3 linked regions of the Plantactinospora soyae genome follow. The protein of the gene in region 2 interacts with the protein of the main gene of each other region in a pairwise test. Links are inferred from orthologs where the notes say so. Each region holds a gene or a part of one and is shown on either strand. Other genes may lie near its edges.

Region 1 (3,067 bases), 8.2 Mb from region 2 along the record:
GGACGGTGACGGCCTGCCGGCGCTTACGGTCGATGCGGACACCCACGGTGTCTCGCTTGTCGATGTCGAACTCCAGCCAGGCACCCCGACTCGGGATGACCTTGACGCTGGAGAGGTCGCGGTCGGAGGTCTTGTCCGGCTCCTTGGAGAAGTACACGCCCGGGGACCGGACGAGCTGACTCACCACGACGCGCTCGGTGCCGTTGATGATGAAGGTGCCCTTGGGCGTCATCATCGGGAAGTCGCCCATGAACACCGTCTGGCTCTTGATCTCGCCAGTGGTGTTGTTGGTGAACTCCGCGGTCACGAACAGCGGGGCGCAGTAGGTCAGGTCCTTCTCCTTGCACTCCTCGATCGAGGCCTTGACCTCGTCGAAGCGGGGCGCGGAGAAGGAAAGTGACATAGTGCCGGAGAAGTCCTCAATGGGACTGATCTCGTCGAGGATCTCAGCGAGACCCGATCGAGCGTGCGGGTCGTCGGCCGACCGGCCCTGCCAACCCTCGTTGCCGACCAGCCAGTCAAACGACTCGTTCTGGATGGCGAGGAGGTTGGGGACCTCGAGGTGTTCGGTAATCCTGCCGAAGGAAATTCGGCGGGGCGCGAAAGCGCTCGACGTACGACTGGTCTTCGCAGGGCGGGAAGCTGCCAAGATGCGTCCTTCCGAGGACCGGTGCTGCAGAACGGCTGTTACGCGTGCACTCCAATGGCCCCACTCCAAATATCCACAATCGGACATTCCGAGCAGGGGTCAAGTCGGAAGGCAGCGCAAACTAGCAGTGTAGCCGAGCGGCTAACCGCTGTCCAGCCCACCACGGCAGGGCGTTGCAGAACGTGTCGCCGACACTCGGTCGGCGCGCGCTGAGCGCGCTTACACGTTCCCGCACGCATCCCGCTAGGCCCGTCTGATACCAGCGGCTCGTGGTGCTGCCGTCGGCTCTTACCCAGGTGTCGGCCGTCGCAAGCGCGGAAGGTCTTGCTGATGTCAGCGTGCCTGCCGCTTCGTGCCGCGTCAAGGGCTGATGCCCGGGTCGGACAACGTCTTTACCCGGGTCGCCATCCCGCGGCGGCCGCCCGGGCGGCCGTACGACCACGGTCGGAGGCGCCAAAGCCCTGATCATCGACGGTCGCAGGCTGTCAGCGGACGGGAACGGGCGGCGATCCGGCGCCGGATCACCGCCCGTGGCGAATTCCTGTGCGTCAGCTCACTCGACCCGACGCGGACACCCGCCACGGCCCGTTCCCCGTCGGGTCCCACTCGGCGGAGCGGGGACGAAAGGATCGGGCCGGGACGGATGACGTGGTGCGAACCTACTTGAGGGTGACCTTGGCGCCCTCGGCCTCGAGCTTGGCCTTGGCCTTGTCGGCGGTCTCCTTGTTGGCCTTCTCCAGGACGGCCTTCGGCGCGGCCTCGACCAGGTCCTTGGCCTCCTTGAGGCCCAGGCCGGTCAGCTCGCGGACGACCTTGATGACCTGAATCTTCTTGCCACCGTCGGCGTCGAGGATGACGTCGAACTCGTCCTGCTCCGGCTCGGCCTCGGCCGGCGCGGCAGCGCCACCGGCGGCGGCCATCGCGACCGGCGCCGCGGCGGTGACGTCGAAGGTCGTCTCGAACTGCTTCACGAACTCCGACAGCTCGATCAGCGTCATCTCCTTGAACGCGTCGAGCAGCTCGTCGGTGCTGAGCTTCGCCATGATGTCTGGCGTCCTTTCGTAGATCTGTTACACGAATATCGGGGTATCGGACGGGCTGGCCTCAGGCCTGCCCCTCCTTCTCACGCTTGTCCTGCAGGGCAGCCGCCAAGCGGGCGGTCTGCGCCAGCGGCGCCTGGAACAGGGCAGCGGCCTTGCTCAGGCTGCCCTTCATCGCGCCGGCCAGCTTGGCCAGCAGCACCTCACGGGACTCAAGGTCGGCAAGCTTGTTGACCTCGTCCGCGGTGATCGCCCGGCCCTCGAAGACGCCACCCTTGATGACGAGCTTCGGATTGGCCTTCGCGAACTCCCGCAGACCCTTCGCCGCTTCGACCACGTCCCCGGAGACGAAAGTCAGCGCGGTAGGACCGGTGAACAGCTCGTCGAGGCCGGCAATGCCAGCATCCGTCGCGGCACGCTTCGCCAGCGTGTTCTTCGCAACCTCGTAGGTCGTGTCCCGACCGAGCGTGCGACGCAACTGGGTCAGCTGGGAAACCGTCAGACCACGGTATTCGGTCAGCACGGTGGCACCCGAGTTACGGAAGTACTCGGTGAGCTCGGCGACGGCGGTGGCCTTGTCAGCCCGAACCGGCTTGTCCGCCATGTCCCTCCTCTCTCATTGCTCCAGGCTGGTCACCACCGACACCGATCGGCCCTGCGGCTCGATCGGGCAACGGGTGCGTCGGAGGCTCCGCCACAACGAGAGACGCCCCGGCGCACGGCGCACGGGGCGGGAAGATCATGTGATCATGACCTGGCACGCTATCCGTCTCGCCCTGCGCGGGCCGTCCCGTCCAACGGGACCTTCGACCGTGCCGAAGCACGGTGACCAGCGGTCTCTGGGTGAATACGATTTCCGCCCGCAGAAGCGCGGACAGAATCACAGCCTACGGTACGCCCCGGGTGACGGCCAAATCACCCGAGGTGGTCCCGGTCACGCCCGTCGACGGCGCAACCAGGCGTAGCCGGCCAGCGCGACGGCGCTCCAGGCCAGGGCGTGTGCCGTCAGCAGCGCCAGCGTGCCCGCCGTCGGGCCCGTCGTACTCGCCCGGGCGGTCGCCAGCACCGGCGGCGCGAGCCAGGGCACCACCGAGGTCTTCAGGCCGAACACGAACGCCCCGACCACCCCGCCGACCAGGACGGCCACCCCGTAGAGCGGGCTCGCCGTCGCCGCCCGGCTGGCCAGCGCGCCCAGGGCGATCGCCGCCGGCAGGACCAGCAGGTACGCCCACAGCCCGACCCCCAGCCCCAGGAGGATCGGCAGGTCGCCGGTCCGCTCCGGCCCGGTGACCCCGCCGACCAGCCAGGGTACGAGCAACGCGACCGGCGCGAAGGCCAACCCGGCCACCACGGCGGCGAGTACGCCCGCGGCCAGTTC
Region 2 (4,268 bases):
TCCCGGGTCGGCCGGTCCCGGGTCGGCCGGTCCCCGGGCCGTGTCCCCGCCGAGTTCCGGGCCGTGTCGGCACCCGGACCCTGCTCACCTGCGGCGTCCCCGCCGAGTCCCGGGCCGTGTCCCCGGCCGGGTCGACCGGTTCCGGGACGCGCTTCCGGCCGGGCCGGATCGTCCCGCTGTCCGGTCCGGATCAGGGCACCGTCCGGGCCGGAACGGTGGCGTCGGTCGGCGTGTCGCGGGCGGGATGTGGGACAGCTCGCGACGGCGGGTGTGGCCCCTAGAGGCCGGACGATCCGGGGACTAGGCTCGGGGGCCGGCGGTGGCGCTTCGCCGGGGACGGTGTCCTGCCGTAGGGCATGGATCGTGCCGTTCCGGCTGCGTACGCCAGGTGCGGCGGTGGTGCCGTGGGGGATGCGTCGCTGGGTGACCGGTAGCCGCCGTCGACCGGTGGGTTGGCGGGTCGGCCGGCAGCCGCGTGAGGGAAGGGGGCCCTGGGTGTCTGACTCGTTCGTGCACCTTCATGTGCACACCGAGTACTCGATGCTCGACGGGGCGGCCCGACTCAAGGAGTTGTTCGCCGAGACGGACCGGCTCGGCATGCCGGCGCTGGCGATGACCGACCACGGCAACCTGTTCGGCGCGTACGACTTCCACAAGCAGGCCACGGCCGCCGGGGTCAGACCGATCATCGGCAGTGAGATCTATCTGACTCCGGGGACGGACCGTCGGGACCGGACCCGGGTCCGCTGGGCCGACGGCGGCGAGAACGACGTCTCCGGCGGTGGCGCGTACACCCACATGACGATGCTGGCGGCGGACGCCGAGGGGCTGCGGAACCTGTTCCGGTTGCAGTCCCGGTCGAGCCTGGAGGGCTACTTCTACAAGCCGCGCGCCGACCGGGAACTGCTGCACGAGTACGGCAAGGGCATCATCGCCACCACCGGCTGCCCGTCCGGCGAGGTGCAGACCTGGCTGCGGATCGGCAACTTCGAGAAGGCGTGCGAGTCGGCGTCGGAGTTCCGGGACATCTTCGGGGCGGACAACTACTACCTCGAGGTGATGGACCACGGGCTCGACATCGAGACCCGGATCCGGCAGGACCTGATCCGGCTGGGCAAGAAGCTCAACCTGAAGCCGGTGGCCACCAACGACCTGCACTACACGTACGCCAAGGACGCGGACGCGCACGAGGTGCTGCTCTGCGTGCAGTCCGGGTCGACGATGGCCGACCCGAAGCGGTTCAGGTTCGACGCCCGGGACTTCTATCTGAAGTCGCCGGCCGAGATGCGCGCACTCTGGGACGCCGAGGTCCCCGGGGCCTGCGACAACACCCTGGAGATCGCCGAGAAGATCGGCGACTACTCGACGGTGTTCGCCTCGCGCAACCTGATGCCGCAGTTCCCGATCCCGGCCGGGGAGACCGAGGAGACGTACCTCCGCAAGGAGGTGCTGCGCGGGCTGGAGCGGCGGTTCCCGGGCGGCATTCCGGAGGACCGCCGCAAGCAGGCCGAGTACGAGCTCGACGTGATCATCACGATGGGCTTTCCGGGCTACTTCCTGGTCACCGCCGACCTCATCGCGTACGCCAAGCGGGAGGGGATCCGGGTCGGACCGGGCCGTGGCTCGGCGGCCGGCGCGCTGATCGCGTACGCGCTGGGCATCACCGAACTGGACCCGATGGCGCACGGCCTGCTCTTCGAGCGGTTCCTCAACCCCGACCGCGTCTCGATGCCCGACATCGACATGGACTTCGACGAGCGTCGGCGCGGTGACATGATCCGCTACGCCACCGAGAAGTACGGCGAGGCGCGGGTCGCGCAGATCATTACGTACGGCACGATCAAGGCGAAGGCGGCGATCAAGGACGCGGCCCGGGTCCTCGGCTACCCGTTCGCGATGGGTGACCGGATCACCAAGGCGATGCCCCCGGCGGTGATGGGCAAGGACATCCCGCTCGGCGGCATCTTCGACCCGAACCACCAGCGTTACCAGGAGGCGGCCGAGTTCCGCCAGCTCTACGACGGTGACGCCGAGGTGGCGAAGATCGTCGACACCGCCAAGGGGCTGGAGGGGCTCAAGCGGCAGTGGGGCGTACACGCGGCCGGCGTCATCCTGTCCCGGGACCCGCTGCTCGACGTGCTGCCGATCCACAAGCGCGAGCAGGACGGCTCGATCATCACCCAGTGGGACATGGGTGCCTGCGAGACCATCGGCCTGCTCAAGATGGACTTCCTGGGCCTGCGCAACCTGACCATCATGGACGACGCGCTGGACGCCATCCGGGACAACCGGGGGATCGACCTGGTCCTGGAGGACCTGCCGCTGGACGACAAGGCGACGTACGCCCTGCTCGGCCGGGGCGACACCCTCGGGGTGTTCCAGTTCGACGGCGGCCCGATGCGGGCCCTGCTCCGCTCGATGGCACCGGACAACTTCGAGGACATCTCGGCCGTCGGCGCGCTCTACCGGCCCGGCCCGATGGGCGCCAACGCGCACAACGAGTACGCCGACCGGAAGAACAACCGCAAGCCGGTGGTGCCGATCCACCCCGAGCTGGCCGAGTCCCTCTCCGAGATCCTGGGCGACACCTACGGGCTGATCGTCTACCAGGAGCAGGTGATGGCGATCGCCCAGAAGGTCGCCGGGTACACCCTCGGCGCCGCGGACCTGCTCCGCCGGGCGATGGGCAAGAAGAAGAAGGAGATCCTCGACAAGGAGTTCAAGCCGTTCGCCGCCGGCATGAAGGCCAACAACTACAGCGACGCGGCGATCAAGACGCTCTGGGACATCCTGGTCCCGTTCTCCGACTACGCCTTCAACAAGGCGCACAGTGCCGCGTACGGGGTGGTCTCCTACTGGACCGCCTACCTGAAGGCCAACTTCCCGGCCGAGTACATGAGCGCGCTGCTGACCTCGGTCGGCGACGACAAGGACAAGTCGGCGGTCTACCTCGCCGAGTGCCGGCGGATGGGCATCAAGGTGCTGCCGCCGGACGTCAACGAGTCCAACGCCCGGTTCGCCGCCGTCGGCACCGACATCCGGTTCGGGCTGGCCGCCGTCCGCAACGTCGGCACGAACGTGGTCGAGTCGATCCGCCGCTCCCGCAAGGAGAAGGGCCGGTTCACCGACTTCTACGACTACCTGCGCAAGGTCGACGCCGTCGCCTGCAACAAGAAGACGATGGAATCGCTGATCAAGGCCGGCGCCTACGACTCGCTCGGGCACACCCGCAAGGGGCTGCTCGCCGTACACACCGACGCGATCGACTCGTTCATCGCGCTGAAGCGCAACGAGGCGGTCGGCCAGTACGACCTGTTCGGCGACGCCTTCGGTGGCGGTGGCGACGGTGGTGCCGGCGGCGGCATGGTGGTCACCCCGCCGATCCCGACCACGGAGTGGGACAAGACCGACCTGCTCACCTTCGAACGGGAGATGCTCGGCCTCTACGTCTCCGACCATCCGCTGTTCGGCGTGGAGCACGTCCTCGCCGCCGCCGCGGACATGTCCATCGCCACGCTCGCCGAGGAGGGCGCGGTCAGCGACGGTGCGGTGGTGAACCTGGCCGGCATCCTCTCCGGGGTCCAGCGACGGATCACCAAGCAGGGCCGGGCCTGGGCGTCGGCCACCCTGGAGGACCTCGGCGGGGCGGTCGAGGTGCTGTTCTTCCCGAACACCTACGAACTGGTCGGCCAGTACATCGCCGAGGACGCGATCGTCGTCGTCAAGGGCCGGGTCGACCGCCGGGACGATCAGCCCCGGATGATGGCCATGGACCTCTCCATGCCGGAGATCACCGCCGCCGACGAGGTCAAGCCGATCGTCCTCGCCCTTCCGCCGTCCCGCTGCACCCCACCTCTGGTCGAACGACTCCGCGAGGTGCTGACCAGCCATCCCGGCTCGGCCGAGGTGCACGTCAAACTGATCAACGGCTCCCGGGCCACCCTGCTCCGGCTCAGCCCCCTCCGGGTGGCCCCGACCACCGCGCTGATGGCCGACCTCAAGGCCCTGCTCGGCCCCAGCGCCGTCGCCGGCTGAGGTGCAAGGAAGGGCCCCTTCCTATCGCTTTCTGTATAGGAAGGGGCCCTTCCCAACATCCGGGCTGCCGGGGCGCCCGGGTGACGGCGAGGGCTCCGGATCACCCCTGTCCTGAGCCGTTCTCCGGATCCGGGCCCCGGCCGGTCCACCCCGCCTGAGAGGATCATCCGGTGAGCCCGGCAAACTCCCATCCCGAAGGCCCGCTCGGCGATGGGGACGACGGCCGCCCCGCC
Region 3 (3,135 bases), 8.2 Mb from region 2 along the record:
CGCGGCCGGTTGGCAGCGCCCGACCGGTGCCGGGGTCGGTCGGGTCCACGACCTGCTCGACGGCGCCGAACACTACGTGCAGCACCTGGTCGGCACGGTTCCGCACCGGCTCGACGGGTTGAAGATCGTCGTCGACTGCGCGAACGGCGCGGCCGCGGAGGTCGCCCCGGTCGCGTACCAGGAGGCGGGCGCCGAGGTCATCTCGATCCACGCCGAGCCGGACGGCCTCAACATCAACGACGAGTGCGGGTCGAACCACCTCGACGCGCTCCAGGCCGCGGTGCTGGAGCACGGTGCGGACCTGGGCATCGCGCACGACGGCGACGCCGACCGGTGCGTCGCGGTCGCCGCCGACGGCACCGAGGTGGACGGGGACCAGATCATGGCGATCCTGGCCCTGGCCATGCGGGACGCCGGGACCCTGACCCAGGACACCCTGGTCGCGACCGTGATGAGCAACCTGGGTCTTCGGCTCGCCATGTCGGCCGAGGGCATCCGGCTCATCGAGACCAAGGTCGGCGACCGGTACGTCCTGGAGGAGCTGCGGGCCTCCGGGTACGCGCTCGGCGGCGAGCAGAGCGGGCACGTGGTGCTGCCCGCGTACGCCACGACCGGCGACGGGATCCTCACCGGCCTGCACCTGATGTCCCGGGTGGCCGCCACCGGTCGCAGCCTGGCCGAGCTGGCCGCAGTGGTGACCAAGCTGCCGCAGGTGCTGATCAACGTCCCCGTCGCCGACCGTACCGTCGGGGCCGGAGCGCCGGCGGTGCTCGGTGCGGTCGAGCGCGCCGAGGCGGAACTGGGCGAGACGGGGCGGGTACTGCTCCGGCCGTCCGGCACCGAACCGCTGGTCCGGGTGATGGTCGAGGCGCCGACGGTGCGGGTGGCCCAGGACGTGGCGGAGCGGATCGCGGTCGAGGTACGCAACGCCAGTCCCGTTCCGGCCTGAGCCGGCGCCCAGTCCCGTTCCGGCCTGAGCCGGCGCTGCCGGTTCCGGTGGCGGGGCCTAGGTCAGCGCCCGCAGTCGGGTGACGGCCTCGGCCAGGACCTCCGGGCGCTTGCAGAACGCGAACCGGACCAGCCGTCGTCCCGCCTCGGCATCGTCGTAGAACACCTGCGTGGGTACGGCCACCACGCCGCAGCGCTCCGGTAGGGCGCGGCAGAACTCCATGCCGTCCCGACCGCCCAGTGCGGTGATGTCGGCCGTGACGAAGTAGGTGCCCTCGGGGGACAGCACCCCGAAACCGGCCTCGGTCAGCCCGCCGACGAGCTGGTCCCGCCGGGTCTGGAGATCGGCCCGGTACCCGTCGTAGTAGCTGTCCGGCAGGGCCAGCGCCACCGCGACCGCCGGTTGCAGCGGCGCCCCGTTCACGAAGGTCAGGAACTGCTTGACCCGCATCGTCGCGGCGACCAGTCGGGCCGGCCCACTGGCCCAGCCGATCTTCCAGCCGGTGCAGGAGAACGTCTTGCCGGCCGAGGACACCCGCAGGGTGCGTTCCCACATGCCGGGCAGGCCGGCCAGCGGGACGTGCCCGGAGTCGGCGTCGGTGAAGACCAGGTGCTCGTACACCTCGTCGGTGACCGCGTAGGTGTCGTACTCCTGGCAGAGTTCGGCGATCAGCGCGAGTTCGGCGGCGTCGAAGACCTTGCCGGTCGGATTGTGCGGCGAGTTGAGCAGGACCAGCCGGGTACGGGGGCCGAACGCGGCCCGCAGCTCCGCCGGGTCGAACGCGTACCGGCCGTTGTCGGTCGGGCGGAGCGTCACCGGCCGGCGGACCGCGCCGGCCAGCGCGATCGACGCCGCGTACGAGTCGTAGTAGGGCTCGAAGCAGACCACCTCGTCGCCCGGCTCGCAGAGTCCGAGGATCGCGGCGGCGATCGCCTCGGTCGCCCCGGCCGTGACCAGCACCTCGCCGTCCGGGTCGTACTCCAGGTCCCAGAACCGGCGCTGGTGGGCGGCGACCGCCGCGCGCAGGGCGGGGATACCGGGGCCGGGCGGGTACTGGTTCTGACCGCCGCGCAGCGCGTCGACCGCCGCGGCCAGCATCTCGGCCGGACCGTCGGTGTCCGGGAAGCCCTGGCCGAGGTTGACCGCACCGGTGCGCACCGCCAGCGCCGACATCTCCGCGAAGATGGTGGTACCGAACGGGCGCATCCGGCGTACCAGGGGATCGGGGTCCATCGTCGTCGTCACCCCCGTCACCCTAGGCGTTCCGCCCCGGCTCAGCCCGTGCTGAACTCGGAGCAGGTGACGGCCGCGAAATCGCCGCTGCCGGTCTTGGTGGCGGCCTGTTGGCCGTCGACCGTGACCTTGCAGGCGATGTCGCCGGAGCCCCCGCCGGTCCGGATCGCGGTCACGATCTTGGGCAGGTCCGCCGGAATCCTGACCTCCTTCCGCCAGGGCAGGTCGACCGAGGTGGCGTGGGTGGGCTTGCCGGACTGGTCGGTGTACGACAGTGCGGCGCGTCCGCTGCCGGTCACCTCGTAGACCACCGACTGGCCGCTGCCGGAGTTACCGGAGGTGCCGCTGCCGCTGCCCGCCCGGGTCGGCTCCGGCACCGAGGTGATCTCCGGCGGGTCGAAGCCCTGGCTGTCCTCCACGCTGTTCTGGAGCCGGTCCATCGCCGCGAACGGGCCGAGGCAGAGCCCGACGCAGGCGCCGAGGACCAGGACCACCCCGACCGCGACGATTACGATGATCATCGTCTTGTTGCTCTTCTTGGGCGGTGCCGGCGGGAACGGCCCACCGGGAGCGCCCGGCTGCCCCGGCTGGTAGCCCGGATAGCCGGGGGTGGCGCCGTACGGGTCGGGGCCGGGCGGGCCGGACTGCGGCGGATAGACCCCGTAACCGCCGTCCTGCTGGTTCGGCGCCCCGCTGGTCGGGTAAGGCGTGGCCGGAGGAGCGGACTGCGGCGGGTACGCCTGACCGGCACCGTAGGGCTGCTGCGGCGGCTGGCCGTACCCGGGCTGCTGTGGCGGCTGGCCGTACGGCGGCTGCTGGCCGTAGCCGGGCTGCTGCGGGGGCTGGCCGTAGCCGGGCTGCTGTGGCGGCTGGCCGTAGGCGGGTTGCTGCGGCTGCCCCCAACCGGGGCCTGACGTCGGCTGCTGCCCGTACGGGGTGGGCTGGGGCGGTTG

What was found.
Region 1: the proteins of dnaE (region 2) and rplL interact in binary tests that used the Escherichia coli proteins (3 or more experiments, as listed by UniProt). The link is inferred for Plantactinospora soyae from one-to-one orthologs.
Region 3: the proteins of dnaE (region 2) and H4W31_RS03610 interact in binary tests that used the Escherichia coli proteins (3 or more experiments, as listed by UniProt). The link is inferred for Plantactinospora soyae from one-to-one orthologs.

Annotation. Positions count from the first base shown.
Region 1 is NZ_JADBEB010000001.1:913,375-916,441, forward strand. What follows is about bases 1-2,919. They hold rplL (50S ribosomal protein L7/L12), read right to left. Parts: upstream 1,693-2,919; coding sequence 1,309-1,692; downstream 1-1,308. Other genes in these bases: rpoB (DNA-directed RNA polymerase subunit beta), read right to left, coding at 1-649; rplJ (50S ribosomal protein L10), read right to left, coding at 1,754-2,293; H4W31_RS04020 (hypothetical protein), read right to left, coding at 2,624-2,919. Outside these bases: more of H4W31_RS04020, read right to left, coding at 2,920-3,067. UniProt on the Escherichia coli protein: The binding site for several of the GTPase factors involved in protein synthesis (IF-2, EF-Tu, EF-G and RF3). Is thus essential for accurate translation.
Region 2 is NZ_JADBEB010000001.1:9,070,055-9,074,322, reverse strand. Bases 116-4,235 are described here. They hold dnaE (DNA polymerase III subunit alpha), read left to right. Parts: upstream 116-495; coding sequence 496-4,035; downstream 4,036-4,235. Other genes in these bases: H4W31_RS39550 (DUF2567 domain-containing protein), read left to right, coding at 4,206-4,235. In the rest of the region: more of H4W31_RS39550, read left to right, coding at 4,236-4,268. UniProt on the Escherichia coli protein: DNA polymerase III is a complex, multichain enzyme responsible for most of the replicative synthesis in bacteria. This DNA polymerase also exhibits 3' to 5' exonuclease activity. The alpha chain is the DNA polymerase catalytic subunit.
Region 3 is NZ_JADBEB010000001.1:826,333-829,467, reverse strand. The notes cover bases 95-3,081. They hold H4W31_RS03610 (pyridoxal phosphate-dependent aminotransferase), read right to left. Parts: upstream 2,183-3,081; coding sequence 1,007-2,182; downstream 95-1,006. Other genes in these bases: H4W31_RS03605 (MmpS family transport accessory protein), read right to left, coding at 2,224-3,081; glmM (phosphoglucosamine mutase), read left to right, coding at 95-949. In the rest of the region: more of glmM, read left to right, coding at 1-94; more of H4W31_RS03605, read right to left, coding at 3,082-3,135. UniProt on the Escherichia coli protein: Shows aminotransferase activity with methionine and histidine as substrates, and to a lesser extent also with phenylalanine.